Regions from separate parts of the Streptomyces niveiscabiei genome, predicted to be linked through region 1. Evidence: predicted binding sites of a transcription regulator. Region 1 holds the regulator's gene; each other region holds the start of a gene.
What was found. The regulator HrcA, encoded in region 1, represses chaperone genes, less so after heat shock. The targets are predictions, from matches to a motif close to TTNGCACTCNGNNNNNCNGAGTGCNAA.

Region 1 (10,137 bases):
ACCCGCCCTGCCAGGACGTCCTCAGCCTGAACCGCGACAACGTCCGGCTGCGCCTGGTCTTCGCCGAGGGCCCCGGCCGTATCCCCTCGGGCGGCTTCACGACCCCCGGGGGCACGGTCAGCACCCCCGGCCACGACCTGAACCTCCATCTCCCGTCCGTGGTACGGGCGTTCGTGGAGGAGGCGGAGAACAGGGGCCTGTTCGGGAGGAGTTCGGAGACGGACGGCTGGGAGCTGTTCGACGCGGTGGTCCAGCGCACGACAGGTCTATGACCAGCGCCCCGTCCGCCCCAGCACCAGCGCCGCAGCCGCCGTCCCCGCCGTAGAGGTACGCAGCACGCTCCGCCCCAGCCGGCACGTCACCGCCCCCGCCTCCTCGAAGAGCGCCAACTCCTCGGGAGACACGCCCCCTTCGGGACCGACGACGAGCACGATCTCACCGGCGGACGGCAGTTCGGCCACCGCGAGCGGCGCACTCCCGTACTCCCGGTCCTCGTGCAGGACGACGGCGAGATCCGCGCCCGCGAGCAGCGCCGCGACCTGCTTGCCGGACGACAGCTCCGCCACCTCGGGAAACCGCACCCGCCGCGACTGCTTCCCCGACTCCCGGGCCGTGGCACGCCACTTGGCCAGCGCCTTCGCCCCCCGCTCGCCCTTCCACTGCGTGATGCAGCGGGACGCGGCCCACGGGACGATCGCGTCGACCCCCACCTCGGTCATCGTCTCGACGGCCAACTCCCCCCGGTCGCCCTTGGGAAGAGCCTGGACGACGGTGAGGCGGGGCGCCGGCGGCGGCTCCTCGGACACCGGCTGGAGCCGGACCACGAGCCGGTCCTTGCCCTCGGCGGCGAGCACCGAGCCCGCCGCCCAGCGCCCCGCGCCGTCCGTGAGGACCACCGGCTCGCCCGCCTGGAGCCGCTTCACCGAGACCGCGTGCCGCCCCTCGGGCCCGTCGAGGACGAACTCCGGCCCCGCGCCCGCGAGTTGCTCGACCACGAAGACCGGAGCGGTCATCAGGCCACGCCCCCGTCGGCGGTGGGCGCGTCGTCGGGAAGGGGCGCCGTCGCGGCCAACGCGGTGCGCGCGGCGTCCAGTTCGGCCGCGAGCACCTCGACGAGGTCCCCGGCGGGCAGGTCACGCGCCATCCGGTGCCCCTGCCCCGCCCACAGGGCCATCCCCTGCGCGTCCCCGGCCTTCGCCGCGGCCTTGCGCAGCGGCGAGGTCAGATGGTGGATCTCGGGGTACGCGGCGGGCGCGTACGGGCCGTGCTCGCGCAGGAACCGGTTCACCAGCCCCCGCGCCGGCCGGCCCGAGAAGGCCCGCGTCAACTCCGTACGCGCGAACAGGGGGTTGGTCAGCGCGGCCTTGTGCACGGCCGCCGCCCCGGACTCCGGCGTCGCGAGGAACGCCGTACCGAGCTGGGCCGCGGACGCGCCGGCCGCCATCACCGCCGCGATCTGGCTCCCCCGCATGATGCCGCCCGCGGCGACCAGCGGCAGCGACACCGCCTCGCGGATCTGCGCGAGCAGAGCGAGCAGGCCGACGCCCGCACGGTCGTTCTCCGGGTTGTCCCGGTGCGTCCCCTGGTGACCGCCCGCCTCCACGCCCTGCACGATCACCGCGTCCGCGCCCGCGCGCTCGATCGCGACGGCCTCCTCCGGGGAGGTCGCGGTGACGAGGGTGAGCGTCCCGGCCCGCCGGAAGTTCGCCAGCACCTCGGGGCTCGGCGCGCCGAAGTGGAACGACACGACGGGGACGGGGTTGTCGAGCAGCACGGCGAGCTTCGCCTCGTACCCGTCGTCCCGGCCGCTGTCGGGGTCGCCGAGCTCCGTCTCGTACCAGGTGGACTCACCGGCGAGCTGATGCGCGTAGAGCTCGACCGCGCCCGCCTCGGCGTACTCGGGCTGGGGCATGAAGAGGTTCACACCGAACGGCCGCGAGGTCTGGCCACGGACCTGTTTGATCTCCTCGTACATGCCGTCGGCCGTCTTGTACCCGGCGGCGAGGAAGCCGAGGCCACCGGCCTCGGACACGGCCGCGACCAGCCGCGGCACGGAGACCCCGCCCGCCATGGGGGCCTGCACGATCGGGTAAGGAAAGAGATCGGTCAGTTCGGAGGACATGACCGCATGTTGTCACGTCCTCCGAACAACCTCGAACCGACCCCACGTTTGGCACATGCCAACACACGCGCCACAGGATCAACGCCCGTTGAAGGCATCCTTCAGCCGCGAGAACAACCCCTGCTGCCCCGGCTGGAACTGCCCCTGAGGCCGTTCCTCGCCGCGCAGCTTGGCGAGTTCACGCAGCAGGCGCTCCTGCTCGGGGTCCAGCTTCGTGGGGGTCTGGACCTCGACGTGCACGATGAGGTCGCCGCGCCCGCCGCCGCGCAGATGTGTGACGCCGCGCCCGTGGAGCGGGATCGACTGGCCGGACTGGGTGCCGGGCCGGATGTCGACCTCCTCCATGCCGTCCAGGGTCTCCAGGGGGACCTTGGTGCCGAGGGACGCCGCCGTCATCGGGATGGTGACCGTGCAGTGCAGGTCGTCGCCCCGGCGCTGGAACGTGGAGTGCGGGAGTTCGTGGATCTCGACGTAGAGGTCACCGGCGGGCCCGCCACCGGGCCCGACCTCGCCCTCACCGGCGAGCTGGATGCGCGTGCCGTTGTCGACACCGGCCGGGATCTTGACCGTGAGCGTCCGGCGGGAGCGGATGCGGCCGTCACCGGCGCACTCGGGGCACGGCGTGGGCACGACCGTCCCGAAGCCCTGGCACTGTGGGCACGGCCGCGAGGTCATGACCTGGCCCAGGAAGGACCGCGTGACCTGCGAGACCTCACCCCGGCCCCGGCACATGTCGCAGGTCTGCGCGGTGGTGCCGGGCGCGGCCCCCTCGCCGTTGCAGGTGTTGCAGACGATCGCCGTGTCGACCTGGATGTCCTTGGTCGTGCCGAAGGCGGCCTCGTCGAGGTCGACTTCGAGGCGGATCATCGCGTCCTGGCCGCGCCGGGTGCGCGAGCGCGGGCCGCGCTGGGACGCCGTGCCGAAGAACGCGTCCATGATGTCGGAGAAGTTGCCGAAGCCACCGGCGCCGAAGCCGCCCGCGCCCCCGCCGCCGCTCTGCGAGAGCGGGTCGCCGCCGAGGTCGTAGACCTGCTTCTTCTGCGGGTCCGACAGCACCTCGTAGGCGGCGTTGATCTCCTTGAACCGCTCCTGGGTCTTCGGGTCCGGGTTGACGTCCGGGTGCAGCTCGCGCGCGAGCCGGCGGAACGCCTTCTTGATCTCATCCTGCGACGCGTCACGGCGCACGCCGAGTACGGCGTAGTAGTCCGTGGCCACTTACGACTCCGCCAGGATCTGTCCGACGTACCTCGCCACTGCGCGTACCGCTCCCATCGTTCCCGGGTAGTCCATGCGGGTCGGTCCGACCACGCCGAGCTTGGCGACTGCCTCGCCGCCCGAACCGTAGCCGACCGACACGACGGACGTGGAGTTGAGTCCTTCGTAGGCGTTCTCGTGCCCGATGCGCACGGTCATGCCCGAATCCCCGGCCTCGCCAAGCAACTTGAGGAGCACGACCTGCTCCTCCAGGGCTTCCAGGACGGGCCGGATGGTGAGGGGAAAGTCATGTCCGAAGCGGGTGAGATTGGCGGTTCCGCCGATCATCAGCCGCTCCTCGTTCTCCTCGACGAGCGTCTCCATCAGCGTGGAGAGCACGATCGAGACCGTACCCCGGTCCTCGCGCTCGAACGCCTCCGCGAGGTCCTCGACGAGCATCGGGACGTCACTGAACCGGCGCCCGGCGACCCGGCTGTTGAGCCGCGCGCGCAGATCCGCCAGCGAGGATTCCCCGAAGGGCGCCGGGCAGTCCACCATCCGCTGCTCCACCCGGCCCGTGTCCGTGATCAGCACGAGCATCAGCCGCGCGGGCGCGAGCGCCAGCAGCTCGACGTGCCGGACGGTGGAGCGGGTGAGGGAGGGGTACTGGACGACGGCGACCTGCCGGGTGAGCTGCGCGAGCAGCCGGACCGTGCGCGCCACCACGTCGTCCAGGTCGACCGCGCCGTCCAGGAAGTGGTGGATGGCGCGGCGCTCGGGCGCCGTCATCGGCTTGACTCCGGCCAGGCGGTCGACGAACAGGCGGTAGCCCTTGTCGGTGGGGATGCGCCCCGCACTCGTGTGCGGCTGCGCGATGAACCCCTCGTCCTCCAGGACGGCCATGTCGTTGCGCACGGTCGCCGGGGAGACGCCGAGGTTGTGCCGCTCGGTGAGCGCCTTGGAACCCACCGGTTCCTCGGTCCCCACGTAGTCCTGGACGATCGCGCGCAGCACCTGAAGCCTGCGTTCACTCAGCACCGCGCACACCTCCAGAAGTCCGCCCTGGCACTCTTCACCTACGAGTGCCAGTGTACGGCGGTCGGGTACCACGGGGGCAAGGTCGTCCCCGTCGCCGGATGGTACGGCTAGCGTCGCCGTATGACGGTGACTTGGGAAGAGCTGGGCTGGGAACGTCTCGGTGACGGCGTCGGCCGCGTCCGCCTGCCGGGATGGGACTGCACGGTGGGGCTGGTGATCACCCCGGACGCCGCGCTCCTGATCGACTCCGGCTCCAGCCTCCCCGAGGGCGCGCGTCTACGTGATCTCCTCCCCGTCAATGTGACCCATCTCGCGCTGACCCACCCCCACTTCGACCACGTCTTCGGCGCCGCGGCCTTCCCGGAGGCGGAGGTGTACGCCGCGTACGCCGGATACGACGCCGCCGAACTGGCCGCCGACGCCGTACGCAACGGCCTGGACACCGACCTGGCCCAGGAGGCCGCCGCCGCGCTGACCGCCCCCGGGCACGTGGTCACGCGAGCCTGCACCCCGGTCCCGGGCATCGACCTCGTCCCCCTGGGTCCCGCACACACTCCGTACGACCTTGTCGTCACCGTCTCCGGTGCCGTGCCGGTGGTGTTCTGCGGGGATCTCGTCGAGGAGTCCGGGGAGCCGCAGGCGGGGCCGGACGCGGCGGTGTCGCGGTGGCCCTCGGCGCTGGACGCGCTGCTGGCACTCGGCGGGGAGGACGCCGTGTACGTGCCGGGGCACGGGGCTGTCGTGGACGCCGCTTTCGTACGGCGACAGCGGGACGCTCTCAGCGAACGGTTCGGCGTGTCGCGCGGGTGAGGGGTCTGCCGGGCGCCGGGGTTTCTCCTATCGTCATCCGAATGCGCCAGTACTCTCCGGACCTCACCCCGCCGTGGAAGAAGCAGGCCCCCGCGCCCGAGATCCCGGCCGACCCCGGCCTCGTCGTCGAGGAGCCCGGCACCGGGTTCTGCGGCGCGGTGATCCGCTGCGAGGCGGGCACGGTCACGCTGGAGGACCGCTTCGGCAAGCACCGGGTGTTCCCCCTGGAGCCGCGCGGGTTCCTGCTGGAGGGGAAGCCGGTGACGCTGGTGAAGCCCTCGGCGGCCTCGGTACGCCCCACCCGTACGGCCTCCGGTTCCGTCGCCGTCCCCGGCGCCCGCGCGCGCGTCGCCCGTGCGGGCCGCATCTACGTCGAGGGCCGGCACGACGCCGAGCTCGTCGAGAAGGTCTGGGGCGACGACCTGCGCGTCGAGGGCGTCGTCGTCGAGTACCTGGAAGGCGTGGACGACCTCCCCGCGATCGTCACCGAGTTCGCGCCCGGCCCCGACGCCCGCCTCGGCATCCTCGTCGACCACCTGCTGCCCGGCACCAAGGAGTGGCGGATCGCCCAGGCGGTGACCAGCGAGCACGCCCTCGTCGTCGGGCACCCGTACATCGACATCTGGGAGGCGGTGAAGCCGTCGACGCTGGGCATCACCGCCTGGCCCCGCGTCCCGCACGGCCAGGACTGGAAGACGGGGGTGTGCAAGGCGCTGGGGTGGCCGTCCGAGAACACCGGCGCGGTGTGGCGGGCGATCCTGGAACGGGTGACGTCGTACAAGGACCTGGAGCCGGAGTTGCTGCGTTGTGTCGAGCACCTCATCGATCACGTGACCGTGCCCTGAGGCCCGCCGAGTCGTTGACGCGACCCGAGCAGATCATCGTCCCCGCGCCCGCGGGGTTGTGATCAGTCCACCAGATCCCTGACGACGGCGTCCGCCAGCAGCCGCCCCCGCAGCGTCAACACCGCCCGCCCCGCCTCGTACGCCCCCCGCTCCAGCAGCCCCTCCCCCAGTACCCGCCGCGCGGCGGCCAGCCCCGCTTCCCTGAGCAGTGACAGCGGCACCCCCTCCCGGAGCCGCAGCTCCAGCAGGATGCGCTCGACCCGGCGGTCCTCCTCGGAGAGGAGCTCGCGGCCGGCGCCCGGGGACTTCCCGGCGCCGAGTGCCGCCGCGTACGCGCCCGGGTGCTTCACGTTCCACCAGCGCACGCCGCCCACGTGGGAATGCGCCCCGGGCCCGGCGCCCCACCAGTCCGCGCCCCGCCAGTACAGCTCGTTGTGCAGGCAGCGGGCGGCCTCGGAGGTGGCCCAGTTGGACACCTCGTACCACGCGAAGCCGGCGCCGGACAGCACGGACTCGGTGATGAGGTACCGGTCGGCGTGGACGTCGTCGTCGGTCATCGGGACCTCGCCGCGCCGGATGCGCCGGGCGAGCTGGGTGCCTTCCTCGACGATGAGCGCGTACGCGCTGACGTGGTCGGGCCCGGCGCCGAGCGCGGCGTCGAGGGAGGCCCGCCAGTCGTCGTCGGACTCGCCGGGGGTGCCGTAGATGAGATCGAGGTTCACGTGCTCGAACCCGGCCGCCCTGGCCTCCCGGACGCACGCCTCGGGCCGGCCGGGGGTGTGCGTGCGGTCCAGCACCTTCAGCACATGCCGCCGGGCGCTCTGCATCCCGAAGGAGACCCGGTTGAACCCGCCCTCGCGGAGTTCGGCGAGGTAGGCGGGGCCGACGGTCTCGGGGTTGGCCTCGGTGGTGATCTCCGCGTCGTCCGCGAGCCCGAACTCGTCCCGGACGGCGTCCAGCATCCGTACGAGATCCCCGGCGGCCAGCAGGGTGGGCGTCCCCCCGCCCACGAACACGGTCCGCACCTCCCGGGGATCGTCCCCGAGCACCTTGCGGGCGAGCCGCACCTCGTCGATCAGGGTGTCGGCGTAGTTGTCCCGGGAGGCCAGCACGCCCCCCGTACCGCGCAGCTCGGTGGCGGTGTACGTGTTGAAGTCGCAGTACCCGCAGCGCGTGGCGCAGTACGGAACGTGCAGGTAGAAGCCGAGCGGCCGGTCCGCACCCCCGGCGAGCGCGGCACCGGGCAGGGCGCCGTCGTCGGGGACGGGTTCACCGTCGGGAAGTACGGAAGGCATACGCCCATTGTCCCGCACCCGCCCTGTTCACTCCGCCTGGAGCACCAGCAGCGCGAGATCGTCCTCCGGCGGCTCGGAGCCGAACCCGTGCACCAGTTCCTGGATCCGCTCGGCGATCAGCTCCGCGTCGTACCCCGCGCAGCCGGCCAGCGCGACGGCCAGTCCGTCGCCGTCGTCGAACTGCTTGCCGCCGTTGCGGCGTTCCGTCACGCCGTCGGTGACGCACAGGAGGCTGTCGCCGGGGAGGAGGTGGAGGACCTCGCTCGTGTAGGTCGCGTCCTCGACGACCCCGATGAGGGTCTGGGGCTGGGCGACGGGGGTGACCGTGCCGTCGGGGCGCAGCAGGAGCGGCAGGGGGTGGCCGGCGGACGCGAGGGTGACCCGTACGCCTCCGTCGTAGGGGACCAGTTCGCCGTAGAGGAGGGAGAGGAACCGGGTCTGGGGGCCCTCGCCGGGGCCGGCGGGGCCCACGTACGCGCGGGCGGCGGCGTCGGCGGCCTCGGTGGCGTCGTCGAGGAGGAGCTGGTTCAGCCGGTCGAGGACGTCCGCGACGCCGTAGCCCTCCCGCGCCAGCAGCCGCAGCCACGGCCGGGCGAGGCCGATGACGACGGCGGCCTCGGGCCCCTTGCCCTGGACGTCGCCGATGGCGAAGCACCACCGGCCGTCGTCGGCGGGGAAGAGGTCGTAGAAGTCGCCGCTGGGCCCGCCCTTCTCCCGGGGCTCGTAGACGAGCGCGCTGCGCACGCCGGGAATCTCGGCGACGGCGCCCGGCAGCAGCCCGCGCTGGAGTACGGCGCTGATGGTGACCTGCCGGGCGTACTGCCGGGCGGCGCCGATCGCGAGCGCGACCCGCCGGCTGAGGTCCTCGACGAGCCCGGTGACCTCGTCGGGGAACCGGAGGATCCCGCACCGCCCGATGACGAGCGTCCCGAGGACCCGCCCCCCGGCGACGAGCCGGTACGCGAGGGCGGTGCCGGGCGAGCCGAGGGACTGGACGGGCCAGGGGTGGTCGTAGGGCTGGGTGTCGGGGGGCCGCCCATTGTTCTCGGCGGGCGGGGGCGGCGTCTGCTCCAGCTCCCGCTTGAGCCCTTCGAGAAACCCTTCGCTCTTGTGCCACACCCGCGCGAGCCGCCCGCCGCCCCCGACGGTCTCGTCCTCCAGCCATACGGCACACCAGTCGGCGACGCGCGGCACGACGACCTGCCCGGTGAGCGCCGCGACGAGGTCCTCGTCGAGCTGCCCGGCGAGCAGATCGGACGCCTCGGCGAGGAAGGAGAGCGCCCCGCGCCCGAGCCAGTCCTGCTCGTTCAGCGAGGACCGCGGTTCGGGCGCGAGCGCGACGGCGAGCCCGAGGGAGGGCAACGGCCCGAGGACGGACACGGGCCCACGTACGCCTTGGCCTCCGCAAGCCCCGCACGGCTCGCTCCCACCCCGGGGCTCGCTCCCGCAACCGGTCCCGAGGCCGCCAACACCGGCCCCAAGACCGTCGCTCCCCTCGTGGGGCCCGTGATGGGTCTCGTCCCCGAACCCCCGCTCCCCCGCCCCGCCGCACTCCCCGCACCCGCCGGTCTCCCCCAGCCGGGCCCAGACGGTCTTGCCGTCGCGCCGGTACGTCACGCCCCACTCCATCGCGAGCGCGGTGACGAGCCTCAGCCCCCGTCCGTACTCGGCGGGTTCGTACGACGGGTCGGGGTCGCCGTCCCGCAGGGTCCGCGACGGATGCCGGTCGGAGACCTCGACGACGATGTCGTACGCCGTCCCCGCCCCCTCCTTCGGCTCCTCCAGCCGGCAGCTGATCTCGACGTCGGTGCCGGCGTGGACGACCGCGTTGGTGACGAGTTCGCTGAGGACGAGGACGGCCTCGTCCCCGGCGCGGGGGGTGGCGTGCCGGCCGGCGGCGGCCCACTCGTCCAGGGCCCGCGCCAGCACCTCCCGCGCGGTCCCCGGCGCGAGCGCGCTCCCCGTGAGGGTCGTACCGATCCGCGACGGCCGGCGGAGCCGCGAGCGCGGGGCCGACTCCCGTTGTGTCGGAATGGTCCCCATGTCCGGCCCTCCTCCCCGAGCAGTTGGTTCGAATACGCCTCGGTCGTTACGGACAGGGTGACAGACTGACTACGCCCATAAGCGCCGAGTTACCGAAGTGGGCCGTCATGAGTGAGAACAGTGCTGTGTGTGTGCTCGAAGACGGATCAATTGAGGGCGGGATTCGAGCATCTGCGCTACGCCCTCTGCTCACCGCGCTGCTCGCGGCCCGGGACGGGGAGTTCGTCCGGGCGGCGATGCCGGCCCGGGACGACGGGATCGTGGCCGAACTGACCACGGTCTACAACCAGATCGTGGACCGCAGTACGCACTTCAACGACGAGGTGCGCCGGGTGAAGCGCGAGGTGACCCGGCACGGCAGGCTGGACGAGCGGGTCTCGGCCAGCCCGGGGCAGGGCCGTTGGACGTCACGCGTGGACGACGTGAACCAGCTCCTGGACGCCCTGGCCGCCCCGGCGGCGAACGCGACCCGCGTCCTGGACGCGGTGGCGGGCGGCGACCTCACCCAACGCGTCGACCTGCACGACGGCACCCGCCAACTCCGGGGTGATCTGCGCCGGTTGGGCCGCGCCGTGAACAAGATGGTCGACCAGCTCTCACTGTTCACCGGCGAGGTGACCCGGGTCGCCCGCGAGGTCGGCACCGAGGGCCGCCTCGGTGGCCGCGCCAAGGTGCAGGGCCTGTCGGGGAGTTGGCGGGACGTGACGGAGGCCGTCAACACGATGGCGGCCCGGCTGACCGCGCAGGTACGGGACATCGCGCTGGTGACGACGGCGGTGGCGCGCGGCGA
Region 2 (10,137 bases), on a different contig from region 1:
GGGTCGAACTGGTGCTGGGGAAGGAGACCAGGCGGACCCGGCCGGCGCGCAGGCCCGCGATCGCGGCGATCTCCTCCTCGGCGGCCGTCAGCCCGGCGAGGATGCCGGACGCGTGCCGCACCAGGGCCTCGCCCGCCTCGGTGAGGCGCATCTCGCGGCCTCCGCGCACCAGCAGCGGGGTGCCGACGGAGGTCTCCAGCGCCTTCATCTGCTGGCTGACGGCCGGCTGGGTGCAGCCGAGTTCGCGCCCCGCGGCGGAGAAGGAGCCGGTGGTGGCGACGGCGCGCAGAACACGCAGATGGCGGGCCTCTATCACGGGGCGAGCATAGCCGTGGCCATAAGTAGCTCTTGGGTATGACAGCCCAAAGTATGTCGACTCTTTGAGGGCTGCTCGATTACGGTGCGTACATGAAGATTCTGTCCGTGAACCTGGGGCGGCTGGCGGCCGTGCCGTACACCGATCAGCCGCAGGGCCTGACCGGGATCGACAAGCGCCCGGTGGCGGGGCCGGTGCGGGTGTCGGCGCCGGGGGCGAAGGGGACCGGCGGGAGCGGGCTCGCCGGGGACGAGATCGCGGACCTGCGCCACCACGGCGGGGACGACCAGGCGGTGTACGCGGTCGCGCGGGAGGATCTCGACGCCTGGGAGCGCGCGCTGGGCCGGCCGCTGGCCTCCGGGGTGTTCGGGGAGAACCTCACGACCGAGGGGGTGGACGTGTCGGGGGCGCTGATCGGGGAGCGGTGGCGTGTCGGCGCGGAGGTGGTCCTGGAGGTCACGTCCGGGCGGATCCCCTGCCGCACCTTCCAGGGCCATGTGGGCGAGCCGCAGTGGGTCAAGCGGTTCACGCGCGAGGCGGCGCCGGGGGCCTATCTGCGGGTGATCGAGCCGGGTGAGATCCGCGCGGGCGACCCGGTGGAGATCGTGCGCCGGCCGGGGCACGACGTGACGGTGGCGGTCGGGTTCCGCGCGGTCACCACCGAGCGGGAGCTGCTGCCGCGGCTGCTGGCGGCGGGCGAGGCGCTGCATCCGGAGTGGAGGGCGCAGGCGCTGAAGTACGTGGAGAGGAACGGCGGCTGAAACGACGTCAGGGGCGTTTTGTCCAGGGCGGCCGAGGGAGTGTCACCGAGCCGTTGCCGAGGGGTTCTCAGCCCTCGGGAAAGCCCCTGGGGCATACGGACGCGCGCACGGTGGCCGCCTACGCTTCTGCCATGACAACGGCTCTGATTACGGGATCGACCGCGGGGATCGGTGCCGCGTTCGCGCGGCGGCTGGCGGCCGACGGGCACAACCTCGTGCTGGTGGCGCGCGACACGAAGCGGCTGCGCGAGCAGGCGACGGAGTTGCACGACCGGCACGGCATCGAGGCGGAGGTCCTCACCGCGGACCTCTCCGAGGACGCCGGCATCGAGGCGGTCGCCGCCCGGCTCGGTGACCGCAAGAACCCCGTCGACCTGCTGGTCAACAACGCCGGTTTCGGCAACAAGGGCCGTTATCTCGACGTCTCCATGGCGGACGAGCTGACCATGCTCAAGGTGCACTGCGAGGCCGTCCTGCGGCTCACGTCCGCCGCCGCCGAGGCGATGCGCGAGCGCCGGCGCGGGGGCGTGGTGAACGTCGCCTCGGTCGCCGCGTTCCTGCCCCGCGGCACGTACGGCGCCTCCAAGGCCTGGGTCGTCCAGTTCACCCAGGGCGCGGCCAAGGACCTCGCCGGCAGCGGCGTACGCCTGATGGCGCTGTGCCCCGGCTTCGTCCGCACGGAGTTCCACGAGCGTGCCGGCATGGGCACGGACAACATCCCGGGCTGGATGTGGCTGGACGCGGACAAACTGGTCGCGGAGGCGTTGCAGGACCTCGCCCGCGGCAAGACCGTCTCCATCCCCGACCCCCGCTACAAGGCCCTCATGGGCGTCGTCAAGGTGACTCCCCGCGGGCTGCTGAGCGGGCTCTCCTCGAAGACGGGGCGCAAGTACGGGCCGCAGTGAGCGGCCCCCGCCGCGCCCGGCCTGCCGCGCGGCGCCCGGGAACGGGGAAACCCGGCACCCCCGAGAGGGTGCCGGGTTTCTCCGCGCTCAGAGGTCAGTGCGCGTGGCCGTGGGAGTGGCCCGCCGCGGCCGGCTCCTCCTCTTCCTTCTTCTCGACGACCAGGGTCTCGGTCGTGAGGAGGAGGGAGGCGATGGAGGCGGCGTTCTCCAGGGCGGAGCGGGTGACCTTGACCGGGTCGATGACGCCGGCCTTGACCAGGTCGCCGTACTCGCCGGTCGCGGCGTTGAAGCCCTGGCCCTTGTCGAGCTCGGCGACCTTGGAGGTGATGACGTAGCCCTCCAGGCCGGCGTTCTCGGCGATCCAGCGCAGCGGCTCGACGACGGCCTTGCGGACGACGGCGACACCGGTGGCCTCGTCGCCGGTCTTGCCGAGGCCGCCCTCCAGGACCTTCGCGGCGTGGACGAGCGCGGAGCCACCGCCGGAGACGATGCCCTCCTCGACCGCGGCGCGGGTCGCGGAGATCGCGTCCTCCAGGCGGTGCTTCTTCTCCTTGAGCTCGACCTCGGTCGCGGCGCCGACCTTGATCACGCACACGCCGCCGGCGAGCTTCGCGAGGCGCTCCTGGAGCTTCTCGCGGTCCCAGTCGGAGTCCGTGTTCTCGATCTCGGCCTTGATCTGGGCGACGCGGCCCTGGACGGCGGAGGAGTCACCGGCACCGTCGACGATCGTGGTGTCGTCCTTGGTGATGGTGACGCGGCGGGCGGAGCCCAGCACGTCGAGGCCGACCTGGTCGAGCTTGAGGCCGACCTCCTCGGAGATGACCTCGGCGCCGGTCAGCGTCGCCATGTCCTGGAGCATCGCCTTGCGGCGGTCGCCGAAGCCGGGCGCCTTGACGGCGACGGCGTTGAACGTGCCGCGGATCTTGTTGACGACGAGCGTGGAGAGCGCCTCGCCCTCGACGTCCTCGGCGATGATCAGCAGCGGCTTGGAGGCACCGGCCTGGATGACCTTCTCCAGCAGCGGCAGCAGCTCCTGGATGGAGGAGATCTTGCCCTGGTTGATGAGGATGTAGGGGTCCTCCAGGACCGCCTCCATGCGCTCCTGGTCCGTCACGAAGTACGGCGACAGGTAGCCCTTGTCGAAGGCCATGCCCTCGGTGAAGTCCAGCTCAAGACCGAAGGTGTTGGACTCCTCGACGGTGATGACACCGTCCTTGCCGACCTTGTCCATCGCCTCGGCGATCAGCTCGCCGACCTGCGTGTCCTGCGCGGACAGCGCGGCGACGGCGGCGATGTCCGCCTTGTCGTCGATCGGGCGGGCGGTCGCGAGGAGGTCCTCGGAGACGGCGGCGACGGCCGCGTCGATGCCCTTCTTCAGCAGCGCCGGGGAGGCACCCGCCGCGACGTTCTTCAGACCCTCGCGGACGAGCGCCTGGGCGAGCACGGTGGCGGTGGTGGTGCCGTCACCCGCGATGTCGTTGGTCTTGGTCGCCACCTCCTTCACCAGCTGGGCACCGAGGTTCTCGTACGGGTCGTCGATCTCGACCTCACGGGCGATGGTCACGCCGTCGTTGGTGATGGTCGGGGCGCCGAACTTCTTGTCGATGACGACGTTGCGGCCCTTGGGGCCGATCGTCACCTTGACCGTGTCGGCCAGCTTGTTGACGCCGCGCTCAAGGGCGCGACGGGCGTCCTCGTCGAACTTCAGGATCTTCGCCATGACAGCGGGTGCCCTCTCGGAAAATCTGTGGGTGAAAAAACACTGCGCCCCGGGCTCCCGGCTCCTTCAAGGGATCGCGGGGCCAGGGGCGCAGCTGGAAAAACCTGAGGTCGTGCTACTTCTCGATGATCGCGAGCACGTCGCGAGCCGAGAGGACGAGGTACTCGTCACCGTTGTACTTGACCTCGGTGCCGCCGTACTTGCTGTACAGCACGATGTCGCCGACCTTCACGTCGAGCGGCAGGCGCTCGCCGTTCTCGAACCGGCCCGGGCCCACGGCGAGGACGGCGCCCTCCTGGGGCTTCTCCTTCGCGGTGTCCGGGATGACCAGGCCGGAGGCCGTGGTCTGCTCGGCGTCGAGCGGCTGGACCACGATGCGGTCCTCAAGCGGCTTGATGGCAACCTTGGAGCTGGCGGTCGTCACGATCCGACCTCCCCCTTCGGAGATCTCACGGGGTTAACTGTCTGAGGTGGCGACCAGGTGGATCCGTCGTCGCGGGTGCCGGACCTGCCCGTCGCGTTGTTGGCACTCTCCAGTGGGGAGTGCCAGACCTGAGACTATGACCGCGATTAGCACTCGGTCAAGCGGACTGCTAATTCCATGCGGCGCGGAGGGCGAGATCCACCCCGTGGTACCTCAGAGGTAGTCCTCAAGTCTCCCCACCGTCAGCCCCCTCTCCCGCGCCTCCCGCAGGACCCGTACCGTCCGGTCCTTCAGCGTCGGGCCGCCCGCCTCGTCCGAGTCCATCGCGACGATGTCGCCGGGCAGGAGGTGGTGGGAGCCGCGCGGGTAGACGAGCCCGCCGGGGGTCATGGCGGCGCGCCAGAGGACGACGGCGGAGACGCCGCAGTCGGCCGCCGCGCGCAGGGTCGTCGCGTCGTACGTGCCGTAGGGCGGGCGGAAGAAGCGGGGGCGCCGGCCGAAGCGGGACCTGAGCTTGTCCTGCTGGCCGCAGATCTCCGCGCGCTGCCCCGCGTAGGGGAGGCCGCGCAGGGCGGCGTGATGGAGGGTGTGGTTCTGGAGGTTGGCGCCGACCGACTGGAGGCGCGCGAAGTGGCCGTAGCCGGGTCCGACGACGCTGTCCGTGAGGAACATGCTGACCGGGAGGCGGAGTTCGCGGACCAGGTCGATGAAGCGGGGGTCGCGTTCGGCGCCGTCGTCGTAGGTGAGGAAGACGACGCGGTCGGAGGTGGGGACGCGGTCGAGGACCGGGGGGTAGGGGGGTACGGGGGTGGCACCCGTAGTACCCGTAGTACCTGCCGGGGGCCCCGTACGACCCGTAGTACCCGTAGTACCCGCGGGGACCCCCGGACGGGAGCCGTGGACGCGTTCCGCCGCCTTCTTGCCGAGGCGTTCGATCGGGTCGACGGACTGCGCGCAGCCGGTGACGAGTGTCAGGGTCGCGAGCAGGACGGCCACCACCAGCCCCCGCGTTCTCACAGGTAGTCCTCCAGGCGTCCCACGGCGTACCCCTTCTCGGTGACCATGTTCAGGAACCGGCGGACCATGTCGGGCATCGTGCCCTTCCAGTCGTCCCGGCCCCGGAAGTGGCTCAGGACGATGTCGCCGGGGTGGAGGTCGCGGTCCCACTCGCGGTACTCCCAGTGGTCGACGAAGACCTCCTCGTCCCAGAGTGGGGCGTACTTCACGCCGCACGCCTTCGCGGCGCGCAGGGTGTCGCGGTTGTAGTTGCCGAACGGGGGGCGAAAGAGGAGGGGGCGCTTGCCGTAGCGCTTCTGGATGACGTCCTGCATGCCGCAGATCTCGCGCTTCTGCCGCTGGTACGACATACCGGGGAGGTACGGGTGGTGGAGGGTGTGGTTGTTCAGGACGACGCCCGCGTCCTGCATCTTCTTGAAGTACCCGTAGTCCTCCTTGACGAGGTAGTCGGAGAGGAACGCGGTGTACGGGACCTTCAGTTCGGTCATCATCCGCAGGAACGCGGGGTCCTTCTCGGCGCCGTCGTCGATCGTCAGGAAGACGACCTTCTCCTTGGTGGGAATGGTCGTGAAGACCGGCGGCAGGCCGAGTTCCTCGTGGTCGTCGACCTCGAAACCGTCCCGCGTCGTGATCACCGGCTTCTTCGCGGGCGGCGCCGGGGGTGTCAGCGGGACCCTCTTCAGCCCCCACTTCCTCGCCGCCGCGACGCGTGCCGCCTGCTCCGAGCGGAGCCTCTCGGCGGGCGACATCGGCGGGCGGGCCGGGGTCGCGCCCGCCTCCTGGCCTGCCGCCGGCCGGGTCTCCCCCGCCGGCCGCTCGCCCTGCGCGCACCCGGACGCGATGGCGGCGACCGCGAGGACGGTCACCCCGCCCCGGATCCGGTTCACCTGCGACGTACGCTTTTTGTATTTTTGTCGCACTTGTTCCATGGTCGGGGATCTTTACAGCCGAGGAGGGCGGGGAGCGGCCGACACCGCCGGTGGGGTGCGGCGATCCTTCGGGTGGCGTACAGGGGGTGGTGCGGGCCGTGGACAATGACCCGGTGAACGACCTCGCACCCCTCCTCACCCCCCAAGGCCGCGCTCTTCTGGACGAAGTGGCGGGGACCTCCCCCGGTGACGAGCTGGCCGTCGCCACCCGGCTGCGCCGGACGTACCCGGCGGAGCTGGTGTCCGCGGCGCTGGGCCAGGCCCGGCTGCGGGGGCGGGCCGCCGCGAAGTTCGGCAGCGAGGACGCCGGGAGGATGTTCTTCACCCCGAACGGGGTCGAGCAGGCCACGCGGACCAGCGTCGCCGCGTACCGCGCGCGGCGGTTCAAGGAGTTGGGTGTGGCCTCGCTCGTCGACCTGTGCTGCGGGATCGGCGGCGACGCGATCGCGCTCGCGCGCGCCGGGATCAGGGTGCTGGCCGTCGACCGGGACCCGTACACCGTCGCCGTCGCCCGCGCCAACGCCGAGGCGCTCGGGCTCGCGGAGCTCATCGAGGTGCGGGAGGCGGACGTCGCCGACGTCGATACGGCCCCGTACGACGCCGTGTTCGTCGATCCGGCCCGGCGTGGCGGGCGGGGGCGGATCTTCGACCCCGAGGCGTACTCGCCGCCGCTGTCCTGGGCCATCGGCGCGGCCCGCACGGCCCGGGTCGCCGCCCTGAAGATCGCGCCCGGTGTCCCCCACGAGGCGATCCCCGAGGACGCCGAGGCGGAGTGGATCTCGGACGGCGGGGACGTCAAGGAAGCGGTGGTGTGGTTCGGTACTACCCCCGGAGCGGTACGGGCCACCCTGCTACCCCAGGGGGACACCCTGCTGGGCGCCGGGCTGCCCAATCCGCCCGTACGGCCCGTGGGGCGTTACCTGTACGAGCCCGACGGCGCCGTCATCCGCGCACACCTGGTCGCCGACGTCGCCGCCGGGCTCGACGGGGGCGGGCTCATCGACGAGACCATCGCGTACGTCACGTCGGACGAGCTGCGCTCCACCCCGTACGCGTCCGCCTACGAGATCACCGACCAACTGCCCTTCAATGTCAAGAAGTTGAGAGCCTTGCTGCGGGAGCGGGAGGTGGGGGTGCTGACCGTGAAGAAGCGGGGGTCGGCGGTGGAGCCGGAGGAGTTGCGCAAGAAGGTGAAGCTGGCGGGGCCGAACTCGGCGACCGTTTTCCTCACGCGGGTGGCGGGGGCACCGGTGATGCTGGTGGGGCGTCCCGTGTGACGGGGACGGGCTGGATCGTGCGGTCGCGCAGGATGCGGACGCGGGCGCGGCGGGCGGCCTCGTAGGCGTGGTGGTGGGCCTGGGGGAAGTGGGCACCTGCGAGGTCGCCGCCGGGGAGGAAGCGGACGAGCCAGGCGACGGCGGTGGGGGTTTCGGCGGCGGTGGCCGTGCGGGCGAGGAGGGAATCGTAGGCGCCCCAGGCCGAGTTGGCCACGCTCGGGTTGTCCTGGAAGAAGCGGAAGACGGCCTCAACCCGGGAGGACGGGACGCGGGCGGGGAGCCTGTCAGAGCCTAGGTACCGGCCCAGACGCAACCGGTACAGGTAATGGTCGACCTCGTCCTCCGGGGAGAAGACGTACAGCCAGGCGCGGGCCGACGACTCGTCGCCGAAGCGTCCCTGTTCGACGCCGGAGCGCAGGTCGGCGACGAGGGCGTCGAGGCCATACGGCATCAGCGCGGTAACGATCCGGTTGTGGTCCCATACGAAGCCGTCCACCTGCTCTCCGGGCACCATCTGGTTACTGAGAATCGCCGTTCGGATGACGTCGAGCCGTGCCGGCGCACCCCATACGGCGAGCGTCGCGGCGGTGGCTGCCCGCAGCCGCATGTCGTTGTGGTCGAGGAGTCCGTCGAGTGCACCGGGGTCGCCGGGGCAGTGGTCGAGGGCCTCCAGGGCGAGGATGCGGACCTGGATGTCCACGGTGTTGCGGTGGACGAGGTCGAGCAGCGCGTCCCGGTGGACGTGCCCGTGTCCCCCGGCGACGTGGTCGCGTACGGCCCGCATGAGGTCGCCGCCGCCTCTCATCCCGGCCGCGAGGATCCGGTCGAGCAAGGCCCGTACGCCGTCGTCACCAGCCGCGTCAAGGTAGGCCGGGGCGATGTAGTCGTCCGACCAGCGCAGGTCGAGGTGGTTCAGGAGCCGTTCGGCTAGTCCGAACTCCTCCCTGCCCTTGAGGAGTTCACGCACCACAAGTGCGGCCGGGTTGGTGTACGGGCCCGTGCACACTCCTAGCGCACGCAGCAGGAGAGCGGTCGGCGTGTGCTCCGGACCGAGCGCGCGCAGGATCAAAGCAACTCGCACGGCATGCTGAGAACCGTCCACCCGGTAAATGGTGGCCGTTTCCAGCGCCTTATCCAGTTCCTGCCGCAGCACCCGCACAGCCCTCTCCACCCGCAGCGTCCCCAATGCCGAGATCAACGCATCCCTCAACTCTCCCCGGCACAAGCCGAACGCCCCCAGCAACCGCTCCCCCACCTGCCGCCCGCCGTGCGCCTCCAGCGCCTGGACCAACGCGATTCGCGCCTCGTCCGAACGCCGCATGTCGCAGATGTACGCGATGACATCGGCGAGTTGCTCGTCCGACCGCAGCACTCCCACCAACGCCTCGGCGGCCCGACGTTGATCGTCCTCGTACGGTGACCGGTCCAGCAACACCCATACAGCGTCCACGATGTGCCGCCGCAGCCCGACGTCCGTCACCCTCGGACTCCCCGTCAGACAGCGAGCCGCGAGCAGCAAGTCCGTGTGGAAGAAGTCGTCGTCCGGCAGGTCGAGCAAGTTCACATCCCGCCCCTCCCCTAGCTGCAACACCCCCGCCAGCAGCGGCGTCGCGTCCGGCAGCGCCCCCGCGAGCAGCAGGATCACCTCCTCCCACCACGGGTCGTACCGCGCGCCGACCGCCTGTCGGATGCCCTCCGCGCCTCGTTCCAGGAGGGCAGCCGCCGTGAAGTGCTCCTGGAGCGTGAGGTGGAGGAAGCCGTACCAGCCGTGGGCCTGCGGCTTCAGCAGGCCGTACTGGGTGCTGATCTCGTCGAGGATCGCGCGACTGTCGGCGGGGGCGAGGTCGATCGTGGGGAGGAAGCGGCCGATCTGGTCGAGGAGGTCGTCCTCGGGGAAGTAGCGCAGGCCGCGCTGGTGGTAGTGGCGGGCGAGTTCCTTGAGGAGGTCCTGTTTGCGGTCCGTGGTGAAGCGGCTGTAGCGGGTGATCTCGCGGTGCGCGTCCCATTCGCGCAGCAGGACTTCGACGCAGCGCTGGTACAACGCGGCCCGGCGTTCGGGGAGTTCGAGGTCGCGTTCGTAGACGATCGCGATGAGGCTGAGCAACAGGGGGTTCGCGGCGAGGGTCTGGAGCCGGCCGTTCGCCGACAGGGCGCGGACGAGGCCGGCGCGGCGGCGGTCCGTCGTACCGAACCAGTTCGCCACGAACGTCTCGATCTGCGGCCACTCGAAGTCGAGGGCCTCCAGGACCTGGAACTGAGGGAGGCCGCCGCGCCAGCCCTGGCGGCGGCAGGTCGTGGCGATGAGGGCGCGCGGGAAGCGGGTCGCGAGGCGGGCGATCTCGGCGGTGACCCTGCGGTACGCGGTCTCGGCGTCCTGGGCGTTCTCGCCGCCGAGGACTTCGTCGAGGCCGTCGAGGAGCAGCACGGCGGTGCCGTCGGCGAGTCTGTCCGTGAGGTAGTCGCGGGAGTCGTCGAAGCCGTAGTAATCGGACCAGGTCTCCGCCAAGTAGTCGAGGAGGGAGGGGTGTCGGCTCTCGACGAACCTGAACAGTTCTACGTACGCCGGGAGTTGGGGTGAGGTGGTGGCCAGGCGCAGGGCGAGGTGGCGGAGCATCGTGGTCTTGCCGGCGCCGGGATCGCCCACGACGACGATGCGGCGATAGCGGGTGAGGGCGTCCAGCGGGGCGTATGTGTGGACGGCGGTAGCGCGGGCTTCGGCAGCGGCGCGGGCGGCTGCTTGGGCGCGGCGCTCCCGATTGCGCACTTCGTCGCGAGGAGTGGCGCCCTC
Region 3 (10,137 bases), on a different contig from region 1:
GAGGAACTGCGGGAACCGGTCGCCGAACTCGCCACCCGGCACGGGCTGATCGTCGAGCCGGGACGCCTGGTCCTGGAGATCAGGCCCGCCGGGATGGACAAGGGGGCCGCACTCAGGCGCCTCGTCGAGGAAGCGGAGAGGGAGAAGGAGAAGGAGTCCGGCGTCGCCGCGGTGCTCTACGCCGGCGACGACCTCGGTGACCTCCCCGCCTTCGACGCCGTGGACGCCCTCAGGGAGACCGGCACCCCCGGCATCCTCGTCTGTAGCGGCAGCGACGAGGTCACCGCCCTCAGGGACAGGGCCGACCTGATCGTGGACGGTCCCCCCGGAGTCGTAGAGCTCCTCACTCAGCTCGTCAACGACGTCAGCTGATCCAGGAACCACTGCGTCGGCGGAAGGGCGGTGGCCGCGGCGGCGAGCCGCTTCGTGCGCTCCGCCCTTTCCCCGCGCGGCATGGAGAGCGCCTCGTGGAGAGCCTCGGCGGTCTCCAGGATGTCGTACGGGTTGACGGTGATCGCGTCGTCGCGCAGCTCCCAGTACGCCCCCGCCTCCCGCGAGAGGACCAGCGCGCACCCGTCGTCGGAGACGACCGGCACCTCCTTCGCGACGAGGTTCATGCCGTCGCGGATCGGGTTGACCAGGGCGACGTCCGCGAGGCGGTACGCCGCGAGGGAGCGCGCGAAGTCATCCTTGAGATGGAGGAGTACGGGGGTCCAACTCGCCGTCCCGTAGACGGAGTTGATCTCGTCGGCGACGCGCTGGACCTCGTCCATGTAGTCCCGGTACACCGTGAGGTCCTGCCGGGAGGGATACGCGAAAGCTACGTGGACCACACGGTCACGCCACTCGGGGCGCGTATCGAGCAGGTGCCTGTAGGCCAGTAGTCCCCGCACGATGTTCTTGGACAGTTCGGTCCGGTCGACGCGGACGACGGCGAGCCGCCCCTCGCCGATCTCCGCCCGCAGGGACGCGATCCGGTCCCGTACGTCGGCCTGGTTCGCCCGCTCGCGCAGGAAGTCGGCGTCGGCGCCGAGGGGGTGCACGCCGATGCCGGTCGACCCGGTGCCGTCGGGACAGCAGGCGGCGAACGCGTCGGCCCACCGCCGGGTGAGGAAACCGAGCCGGTCGGCGGAGAGCATGCTGGTCAGGAGCTGCGTACGGATGTCGTCGGGCAGCAGCGCGAAGTAGTCCGGCGGGGCCCAGGGCGTGTGGGAGAAGTGGCCGATGCGCAGGTCGGGCCGCAGTTCACGCAGCATGCCGGGGACGAGGCACAGGTGGTAGTCCTGTACTAGTACCGCCGCCCCCTCGGCCGCCCCCTCCGCCAGCGCCGTGGCGAACGCCCGGTTGTACGACTCGTACGACACCCACTGCCGCCTGAACTCCGCGTCGAACACGGGCTCCAGCGGCGTCTGGTACAGCATGTGGTGGACGAACCACAGCACGGAGTTGGCGATGCCGTTGTACGCGTCGGCGTGCACGTCGGCCGGGATGTCGAGCATCCGCGTCCCCGGCTCGCCCACCCCCCGGCGTACCGCTTCGCGGTCCCCGTCGGACAGCGCGCTGCACACCCACAGCGCACCGGCGTCCGGATCGATCGCGGAGAGCCCGGAGACGACTCCGCCGCCGCCGCGCTTGGCGTGCAGGGTGCCGTCGTCCCCCACGGAGTACGAGACGGGGCCCCGGTTGGAGGCGACGAGCACACGGGAAGCACCGAACGTCATATGCCCAACCTAGCCAGACGCCGCGCTGCTCAAACGTTCGTATACGGCGTACGCCCGATGGCGGGTCCTAGGCGACTTTCCGCCGCGCGTACTCCGCGATCTCCACCATCGGCGGCCTCTCCTCCGTGTCCACCGAGTACGTCCGCGCCTCGAAACCGTCCTCGCCGCGCTCGAACTGGGTCAGCGAGGGCCGGATCAAGTGCCCCCGCGCCAGCCGCAGTTGGGCCGTCCGGTAGATCGCGGCGGACATGCGGCCCAGCGCCTGCCCGTCCTGGTGGCGGTGCTTGCGGACCCCGATGTCGACCTGGGCCAGGGCGTCGAGGCCGACCAGATGCAGGGCGTCGACCAGCATGCCCAGCTCGACCCCGTACCCGACCGGGAACGGGAGTTGTTCGAGGAGGCTCCGCCGGGCCGCGTACTCGCCCCCCAACGGCTGCACGAAACCCGCGAGTTGAGGCCAGTGCAGGTTCAGCAGCGGGCGTGCCATCAGCTCGGTCACCCGCCCGCCCTGCCCCGACGCGCCGGCCAGGGGGCGGTCGTACATGCCCTTCACCAGGTCGACGTCCGGATCGGTCAGCAGCGGGCCCACGATCCCGGAGACGAAGTCGGAGGAGAAGTCGCGCAGGTCCGCGTCGATGAAGCAGACGATGTCGCCGGTGGTGGCGAGGAGGGACCGCCACAGGACCTCACCCTTGCCGGGTAGTGCGGGAATACGCGGGAGGATCGCGTCGCGGTGGACGACGCGGGCGCCCGCCGACGCGGCTACCTCCGCCGTACGGTCGGTGGACCCGGAGTCGACGACCACGAGCTCGTCGACGAGCGGCACCTGGAGCATCAGGTCGTGGCGGATGACCGCGACGATGTCACCGACGGTCGCCTCCTCGTTCAGCGCGGGGAGGACCACGGAGACGGTCAGCCCGGTGGCCCGCTTCGCCGCCATGATCCGGTGCAGGGGGCGATCGGTCACCGACCAGGAGCGGGTGGCCAGCCAGCGCTCGGCTTCTTCCAGCACAGTCAGCGGCTCCTCACTGTCACGGTCACACTGCCGCGTGTGATCCATCTCGCGCCTCGGACGACTATCTCAACTGTCGTGGCCTTCGGTTACAGTCTTGAACAACGCTGGTGACCATCGCATGTCGGGGGCGCCTGGCGGACAGCTCCACTCATAACTTCATACCGCTCATCCAGAGGGGCAGAGGGATACGGCCCGATGAAGCCCCGGCAACCCTCCAGCCGGTCTCGTGCGTGATCACGCCGCGAGGCTCCCGGCTAGGGAAGGTGCCAAATCCGTCTCACGGCGAGATGCGTCGTGAGGAAGATGAGGAGAAAGGGCCTCGCCTCCATGGCTGTGCAAACCGTCGCGACCACCACGCCGACCGCCGACAACGCCGCTCCCGCCGTCGACCTCGGTCCCGCAGCGGCGCTGAGCTGCCGCGAGTGCGGCCACCGCGTCCCCCTCGGCCCCTCCTTCGCCTGCGAGGAGTGTTTCGGGCCGCTGGAGATCGCGTACGACTTCGATGGGTATGACACCGAAGAGCTGCGAGCCCGCATCGCCGCGGGCCCCGCGAACATCTGGCGCTACGCCCCCCTACTCCCCGTACCGGCGGACGTAGCCGACAAGCCGAACATCAACCCCGGCTGGACCAAGCTCGTCCAGGCCGACCGCCTCGCCGCCGAACTCGGCGTCGAGCAGGGCAAGTTGTTCGTCAAGGACGACTCCGGCAACCCGACCCACTCCTTCAAGGACCGCGTCGTCGCCCAGGCGCTCGAAGCGGCGCGCGCCTTCGGCTTCACCACCCTCAGCTGCTCCTCGACCGGCAACCTGGCCGGCGCGGTCGGCGCCGCGGCGGCCCGCGCGGGCCTGCGCTCCTGCGTCTTCATCCCGCACGACCTGGAGCAGGGCAAGATCGTGATGGCCGCCGTCTACGGCGGTGAGCTGGTCGGCATCGAGGGCAACTACGACGACGTCAACCGCTTCTGCTCCGAGCTGATCGGCGACTCGGCGGGCGAGGGCTGGGGCTTCGTCAACGTCAACCTGCGGCCGTACTACGCCGAGGGCTCCAAGACGCTGGCGTACGAGATCTGCGAGCAGCTCGGCTGGGAACTTCCGGACCAGCTCGTCGTACCGATCGCCTCCGGGTCGCAGCTCACGAAGATCGACAAGGGGCTCCAGGAGCTGATCAAGCTGGGGCTCGTCGCGGACAAGCCGTACAAGATCTTCGGCGCGCAGGCGGCGGGCTGCTCGCCGGTGTCGGTCGCCTACAAGGCGGGGCACGACGTCGTACGGCCGCAGAAGCCGGACACGATCGCGAAGTCGCTGGCGATCGGGAACCCCGCCGACGGGCCGTACGTGCTGGACATCGCGCGGCGGACCGGGGGTGCCGTCGAGGACGTCACCGACGAGCAGATCGTCGACGCGATCAAGGTGCTGGCGCGGACGGAGGGGATCTTCGCGGAGACCGCCGGGGGCGTGACCGTGGGGGTCACCCGCAAGCTGATCGAGAACGGGTTGCTGGACCCGTCCCTCACGACGGTCGTCCTCAATACGGGTGACGGCCTCAAGACCCTTGACGCGGTCGCCGGTACGGGGCTCACCGCCACCATCCGCCCGACCCTGGACTCCTTCCGAGAGGCTGGCCTCGCATGAGCGTGACCGTTCGTATCCCGACCATCCTGCGTACGTACACCGGTGGACAGGCCGAGGTGGCCGCCGAGGGCGGGACCCTCGGGGAGGTCATCGCGGACCTGGAGAAGAACCACACGGGCATCTCCGCGCGCGTCCTGGACGACCAGGGGAAGCTGCGGCGGTTCGTCAATGTGTACGTCAATGATGACGATGTCCGTTTCGAGCAGGGGCTGGAGACGGCGACTCCCGACGGCGCCGGCGTCTCGATCATTCCGGCGGTCGCCGGGGGCTGAGCGGGGTTTATCCGAGCGGCTTGACCTAATGTCATTACCGCCGGGTAGTAACCGTCAGTAACTCTCATTACCGGCTGTTCATCCCCGCGGCGGAGCCGCTAATAGACGGAGTGCCCCTTCCGCGCAGAAGCGGAGGGGGCAATTCTGTGTGGTTGAACGAGGTAAGGTTGGGGAACCCGCTTCCGCTTGCCGCTTGCACTCCCCGGCGGGAGCCCTTGATTTCTGCCTTACACCCGACAAGAAGTAGCCAAAGTGTGCGCCTCTTGCGTGGCATTTGCGGCATATGTCGGGCCCGACTTGCCCCGAACTCTGGTGAATTCTCACCACATTCCGGATCGTGCGCGTCCAGAATTCTCGTCCGATTGACCTGTTGCAGACGGCAGTTGGACAGATACATTCAGCCGCGGTCGACGCGTTCCGGCGCACGCCCCCAATACGGCAGGGGGGTGAGGTCTGACCCGGACCCACGAAGTGTGGGTCCGCGCAAGGGCCAGTAATAGGGGAGTTAGGCATGGCTCAGGGCACCGTCAAGTGGTTCAACGCGGAGAAGGGGTACGGCTTCATCGCGGTCGACGGTGGTGCGGACGTCTTCGTCCACTACAGCGCCATTCAGATGGACGGCTACCGCACCCTCGAAGAGGGCCAGCGAGTCGAGTTCGAGATCTCGCAGGGTCAGAAAGGCCCGCAGGCCGACATGGTTCGCGTCACCGCCTGAACATTCAGCAAGAGGCCCGCACCTGTCCAGGGTGCGGGCCTCTTGTCGTACCCCCTACCCCCCGTACCCCCGCCCTCCACCCGTACGGCCTTGCACTCTCGGGGGTCGAGTGCTAATCATTGGCGTTAGCACTCTCCCCGTGAGAGTGACAACGAAGGACCGAGTCGGTGAGGTCCACGGTGCGGGCGGGGCAAGGAACCGTCAGACCGCGGGGCCGTCCGTCGCGGGCGCGGGCGCGGTCCACTGCGGTACTCACCCCCAGTCCTGGAGGGACCACTTCACATGGCCAAGATCATCGCGTTCGACGAGGAGGCGCGGCGCGGCCTTGAGCGCGGTATGAACCAGCTCGCCGACGCCGTCAAGGTCACCCTCGGCCCCAAGGGCCGCAACGTCGTCCTTGAGAAGAAGTGGGGCGCCCCCACGATCACCAACGATGGTGTGTCCATCGCCAAGGAGATCGAGCTGGAGGACCCGTACGAGAAGATCGGCGCCGAGCTGGTCAAGGAAGTCGCGAAGAAGACGGACGACGTCGCCGGTGACGGCACGACGACCGCGACGGTCCTGGCCCAGGCACTGGTCCGCGAGGGCCTCCGCAACGTCGCCGCCGGCGCCAACCCGATGGCTCTGAAGCGCGGCATCGAGAAGGCCGTCGAGGCCGTCTCCGGCGCCCTGCTGGAGCAGGCGAAGGATGTCGAGACCAAGGAGCAGATCGCTTCCACGGCCTCCATCTCCGCCGCCGACACCCAGATCGGCGAGCTCATCGCCGAGGCGATGGACAAGGTCGGCAAGGAAGGCGTCATCACGGTCGAGGAGTCGCAGACCTTCGGCCTGGAGCTCGAGCTCACCGAGGGTATGCGCTTCGACAAGGGCTACATCTCGGCGTACTTCGCGACCGACATGGAGCGTATGGAGGCGTCCCTGGACGACCCGTACATCCTGATCGCGAACTCCAAGATCGGCTCCGTCAAGGACCTGCTCCCGCTCCTGGAGAAGGTCATGCAGTCGGGCAAGCCGCTGCTGATCATCGCCGAGGACGTCGAGGGCGAGGCCCTGTCGACCCTGGTCGTCAACAAGATCCGCGGCACGTTCAAGTCCGTCGCCGTCAAGGCGCCCGGCTTCGGCGACCGCCGCAAGGCGATGCTGAACGACATCGCGATCCTCACCGGCGGCGAGGTGATCTCCGAGGAGGTCGGCCTCAAGCTGGAGAACACGACGCTGGACCTCCTGGGCCGCGCCCGCAAGGTCGTCATCACCAAGGACGAGACGACGATCGTCGACGGCGCCGGGTCCTCGGACCAGGTCGCCGGCCGGGTCAACCAGATCCGCGCCGAGATCGAGAACTCCGACTCGGACTACGACCGCGAGAAGCTCCAGGAGCGCCTGGCGAAGCTCGCGGGCGGCGTGGCGGTCATCAAGGCCGGTGCCGCGACCGAGGTCGAGCTCAAGGAGCGCAAGCACCGCATCGAGGACGCCGTGCGCAACGCGAAGGCGGCCGTCGAGGAGGGCATCGTCGCCGGTGGTGGCGTGGCCCTGCTCCAGGCCTCCCAGGTCTTCGAGAAGCTGGAGCTGGAGGGTGACGAGGCGACCGGTGCCGCCGCCGTCAAGCTCGCGCTTGAGGCTCCGCTGAAGCAGATCGCCGTCAACGCCGGCCTCGAAGGCGGCGTCGTGGTGGAGAAGGTCCGCAACCTCACCCCGGGTCACGGCCTCAACGCCGCGACCGGTGAGTACGTCGACCTCGTCGCCGAGGGCATCATCGACCCGGCGAAGGTCACGCGCTCCGCGCTCCAGAACGCGGCCTCCATCGCCGCGCTCTTCCTCACCACCGAGGCCGTCATCGCCGACAAGCCGGAGAAGGCCGCCGCGCCTGCCGGTGGCGGTATGCCGGGCGGTGACATGGACTTCTGATCCGTTGCCCGCGAGGGCTGGATCGGCAGTACTACTGAGGGCGGTACTCCCCAGGTACGGGGGGGTACCGCCCTCGGGCGTTTTCTGGGGGCAGGGTCAGTCGGCGTAGTCCTTGAGTCTGTCGGTATCGAGAGTGACGCCAACTGGGGGAGGGAGCGGGACGGTAGTACCCCAGGGGTAGGAGAGGGAGTGCCGGTAGAGCCCGCTCTCGGGGTTGCTGTACACGACGAGGGTGTTGTCGTCCCGGTCGATCAGCAGATAGACGGGGATACCGGCGGCGGCGTACCCACGAACCTTGTCGACGCGATCACGCTGATGGGTGTCGCGATCGTGGGACGTGACCTCGACGACCAGCAGCACACCGTCGGGGTCGGCCCAGTCGCCGTCGTACGCGATGAAGTGGTCGTGCGGAGCCAGCGCGGCGTCCGCGTAGGCGTGTCCCTTGCGGTAGGCGTCGACCCTCAGGCCCTGCTCCGGATAGAGGAGCAGGTCGGGTCGCATCTTCAGGAACAGTTGGAGGAGCCACAGCACGATGGCCCTGTGCCGCTGGTCCGGCAACGGCTTGACCTTCAGCTTTCCGTCGATGAGTTCGAGCCTGACACCCTCGGGGGACTTACGGGCCAGTTCCTCGAAGTCCTCGACGCTGAGTGGCCCCTCCGCGTGCATCCGGCCGTCCACGAGCACGAGCCGGATGTGCTCCGGCGCGGCGGCGACGAGCTTCGCGAAGTCCTCGGGGGACAGCTGGGGGCTTTCGGTGGGGGTCATGGTCGTGCCTCCTCCCCTCCATCCTGCCCCGGGGTGGTGTCGGCGGACCGTGGGAGCGGTCATGCGGGTTGTCCTTCCGCAGTACTACGGGGGTCAGCCGGAGTAGATCTTGAGGCCCTGGGTGTCGAGGGTGAGGCCGACCGGTGGGGGGAGAGGTACGGGGGTACCCCAGGGGTATGACACGGAGTGGTGGTAGCGGCCGTTCCGGGGGGAGCTGTGGACGGTGAAGGCCGCCGCGTTGCGGTCGATCAGCAGGTAGACGGGGATGCCGGCTTCGGCGTAGTCGACGGGTCGTTCGAGGCGTGCGCGCTGGTTGGTGCGGAGGTCGCGGGAGGTGATCTCGACGACCATCGGGATTCCGGCGGGGTCGGACCAGTTGCCGTGCCCCACGAAGTGGCCGATGGGCGCGAAGGCCCCGTCGGCGACGGCACGCCCCGTGAGCTGAGCCTCCGTCTTGATGCCGACCGCGGAGTACAGACCGTGGCCGGGGCGCAGGGCGAAGAGTTGGCGCAGCAGCGCCATCGACATGCAGGAGTGGTTGCCGTCGCGCGGGGCCTTGAGCTCCAGCTTTCCCCGGCTGTACTCGATCCAGAAGTTCTTCGGTGCCCGGCGCGCCAGTTCCTCGAACTCCTCGACGCCGAGCGGCGTTTCGGTGCGGACCTGGCCGTCGGCGTACACGAGCCGGACGTTCTGCGGGGCGGCTTCGGCCAGTTCCTCGAAGTCCTCCACGGGAGTGTCCGGACGTTCGGCAGGCCCGGAGGTCATCGTGTCCCCACGCGCGGTCGCATCCGGATCGAGGCCCGGAACGTGTCCGCCTGAGAGCGGACATCAAGGGCGTCCAGGTACCCCACAGGTCGTACGGAACTCCCCGTACACCCCTTGCACAATCCCCCCGGCAACGCCTCAGGCTTCCCCGGCACCCCGCACTCGGAGCACTCCAGAAGTCGTACGGGTCTCACGGCCTGCCCCTCAGGTACTACGGGTACTACGGGCCGTACGGGTACCGGCGGCGGCATCTTGTCGACGAGGCGGCGGCGCAGGAGCGCGGCGGGGGAGTGGACGACATGGGGGAGCCCGGCGGTGAGGGCGGTACGGACGGTCTCCGAACCGGCGCCGCGCGCGAACCACTCCTCGACGAGCGGGGCGAGCTGGGCGCACTCGGCGGCGGACAGGAACAGCGAGGGCGCGGTACGGCTGAGCGCGGCGAGGAGGATGACGGCGCGTGAACGGCTGGGCGGCGGCTCGGAGTTGTCCGGCGGTACGTCACCCCGCGTGAACGCGGCCCACCACTCGTCCGCGCGAGCGGTCCGGCTGAAGAACGTCCGGGTGACCCAGAGTTCGGTCCCGGAGGAGGACGTCACCTTCTCCTGCCCCCGCCGCAAGTGTCCGGCCGCCTGAATCCGGTTGAGGGAGGTCCGCAGCGCGCACTGCCCGTAGGTCGTCGTCTTGGCCAGCGTCTTCACGGAGATGTCGGCGCCGTCGGGAAGCCGGTCGAGGTATCCGGCGATGGCGGCGTCGCGGGGGAGGAGGTGATCGAAGTCTGCTTTGCCGCGCGGCTGTTGGCCGGGGGCGGTGCGTTTCCCGTACCCGGGCTTGGCCATCGGGTGCGCGGGCAGGTCGGCAGTACTAAAGTTGGCGTCAGCCATTGGGGCAGCCCTTTGTTTGGGAGGGCGGCTCCTTCGGTCAAACCCCCACAGGTGCTGACAACACCTGTCGGGGGTTGATTTACGTCGGGAGCCTTTGTGTTGTGTTGGCAGCACCGTAGAGCCAACTGACACTCCGTTGCAACCCGAACCCGCAAAGTCAACTGGCGGGGTGGGAGGGTGGGTTGAGACCCACACCCATTCAAAAAAGCAACGGCTCGAAGCTCAGGACTTGAGCCCCGGGGACGCCGGAAGACCCGCAGGCCCACGCACCGGGAACGAGGTGCGTGGGCCTGCGAAGTGGCGTGGTCCGTCAGTGGTGTTGCGTGTTCCGGCGAGCCATGAACTCGGCGGCTGCACCGACCAGAACTGCCAGACTCAGGCCCAGCACACCGGCGTTGACGACCGAGGGCCCCTGCGACCAGGCCCATCCGCAGCCGACCACGAAGGCGACGGCCACCGCGATCCG

Region 2: the regulator HrcA is predicted to act here: its motif matches at 4,273-4,299, upstream of groES (co-chaperone GroES).
Region 3: the regulator HrcA is predicted to act here: its motif matches at 5,481-5,507, upstream of groL (chaperonin GroEL).

Annotation. Positions count from the first base shown of each region.
Region 1 covers NZ_JARAYJ010000015.1:162,825-172,961, forward strand. The annotation lists gene PV682_RS22210 (hypothetical protein) at 1-272, shown strand, start outside; gene PV682_RS22215 (16S rRNA (uracil(1498)-N(3))-methyltransferase) at 267-1,013, opposite strand; gene PV682_RS22220 (nitronate monooxygenase) at 1,013-2,122, opposite strand; gene dnaJ (molecular chaperone DnaJ) at 2,201-3,337, opposite strand; gene hrcA (heat-inducible transcriptional repressor HrcA) at 3,338-4,354, opposite strand; gene PV682_RS22235 (MBL fold metallo-hydrolase) at 4,475-5,164, shown strand; gene PV682_RS22240 (DUF3097 domain-containing protein) at 5,206-6,009, shown strand; gene hemW (radical SAM family heme chaperone HemW) at 6,072-7,304, opposite strand; gene PV682_RS22250 (SpoIIE family protein phosphatase) at 7,332-9,347, opposite strand; gene PV682_RS22255 (HAMP domain-containing protein) at 9,455-10,137, shown strand, end outside.
Region 2 covers NZ_JARAYJ010000018.1:142,952-153,088, forward strand. The annotation lists gene PV682_RS24545 (LysR family transcriptional regulator) at 1-316, opposite strand, end outside; gene PV682_RS24550 (MOSC domain-containing protein) at 409-1,077, shown strand; gene PV682_RS24555 (SDR family NAD(P)-dependent oxidoreductase) at 1,209-1,982, shown strand; gene groL (chaperonin GroEL) at 2,077-3,702, opposite strand; gene groES (co-chaperone GroES) at 3,818-4,126, opposite strand; gene PV682_RS24570 (polysaccharide deacetylase family protein) at 4,340-5,143, opposite strand; gene PV682_RS24575 (polysaccharide deacetylase family protein) at 5,140-6,072, opposite strand; gene PV682_RS24580 (class I SAM-dependent methyltransferase) at 6,186-7,349, shown strand; gene PV682_RS24585 (NACHT domain-containing protein) at 7,300-10,137, opposite strand, start outside.
Region 3 covers NZ_JARAYJ010000022.1:18,848-28,984, forward strand. The annotation lists gene otsB (trehalose-phosphatase) at 1-372, shown strand, start outside; gene PV682_RS26945 (alpha,alpha-trehalose-phosphate synthase (UDP-forming)) at 348-1,721, opposite strand; gene PV682_RS26950 (glucosyl-3-phosphoglycerate synthase) at 1,789-2,733, opposite strand; SAM riboswitch class I at 2,899-3,046, shown strand; gene thrC (threonine synthase) at 3,064-4,368, shown strand; gene PV682_RS26960 (MoaD/ThiS family protein) at 4,365-4,640, shown strand; gene PV682_RS26965 (cold-shock protein) at 5,152-5,355, shown strand; gene groL (chaperonin GroEL) at 5,638-7,260, shown strand; gene PV682_RS26975 (Uma2 family endonuclease) at 7,357-8,025, opposite strand; gene PV682_RS26980 (Uma2 family endonuclease) at 8,119-8,790, opposite strand; gene PV682_RS26985 (hypothetical protein) at 8,787-9,626, opposite strand; gene PV682_RS26990 (MIP/aquaporin family protein) at 9,982-10,137, opposite strand, start outside.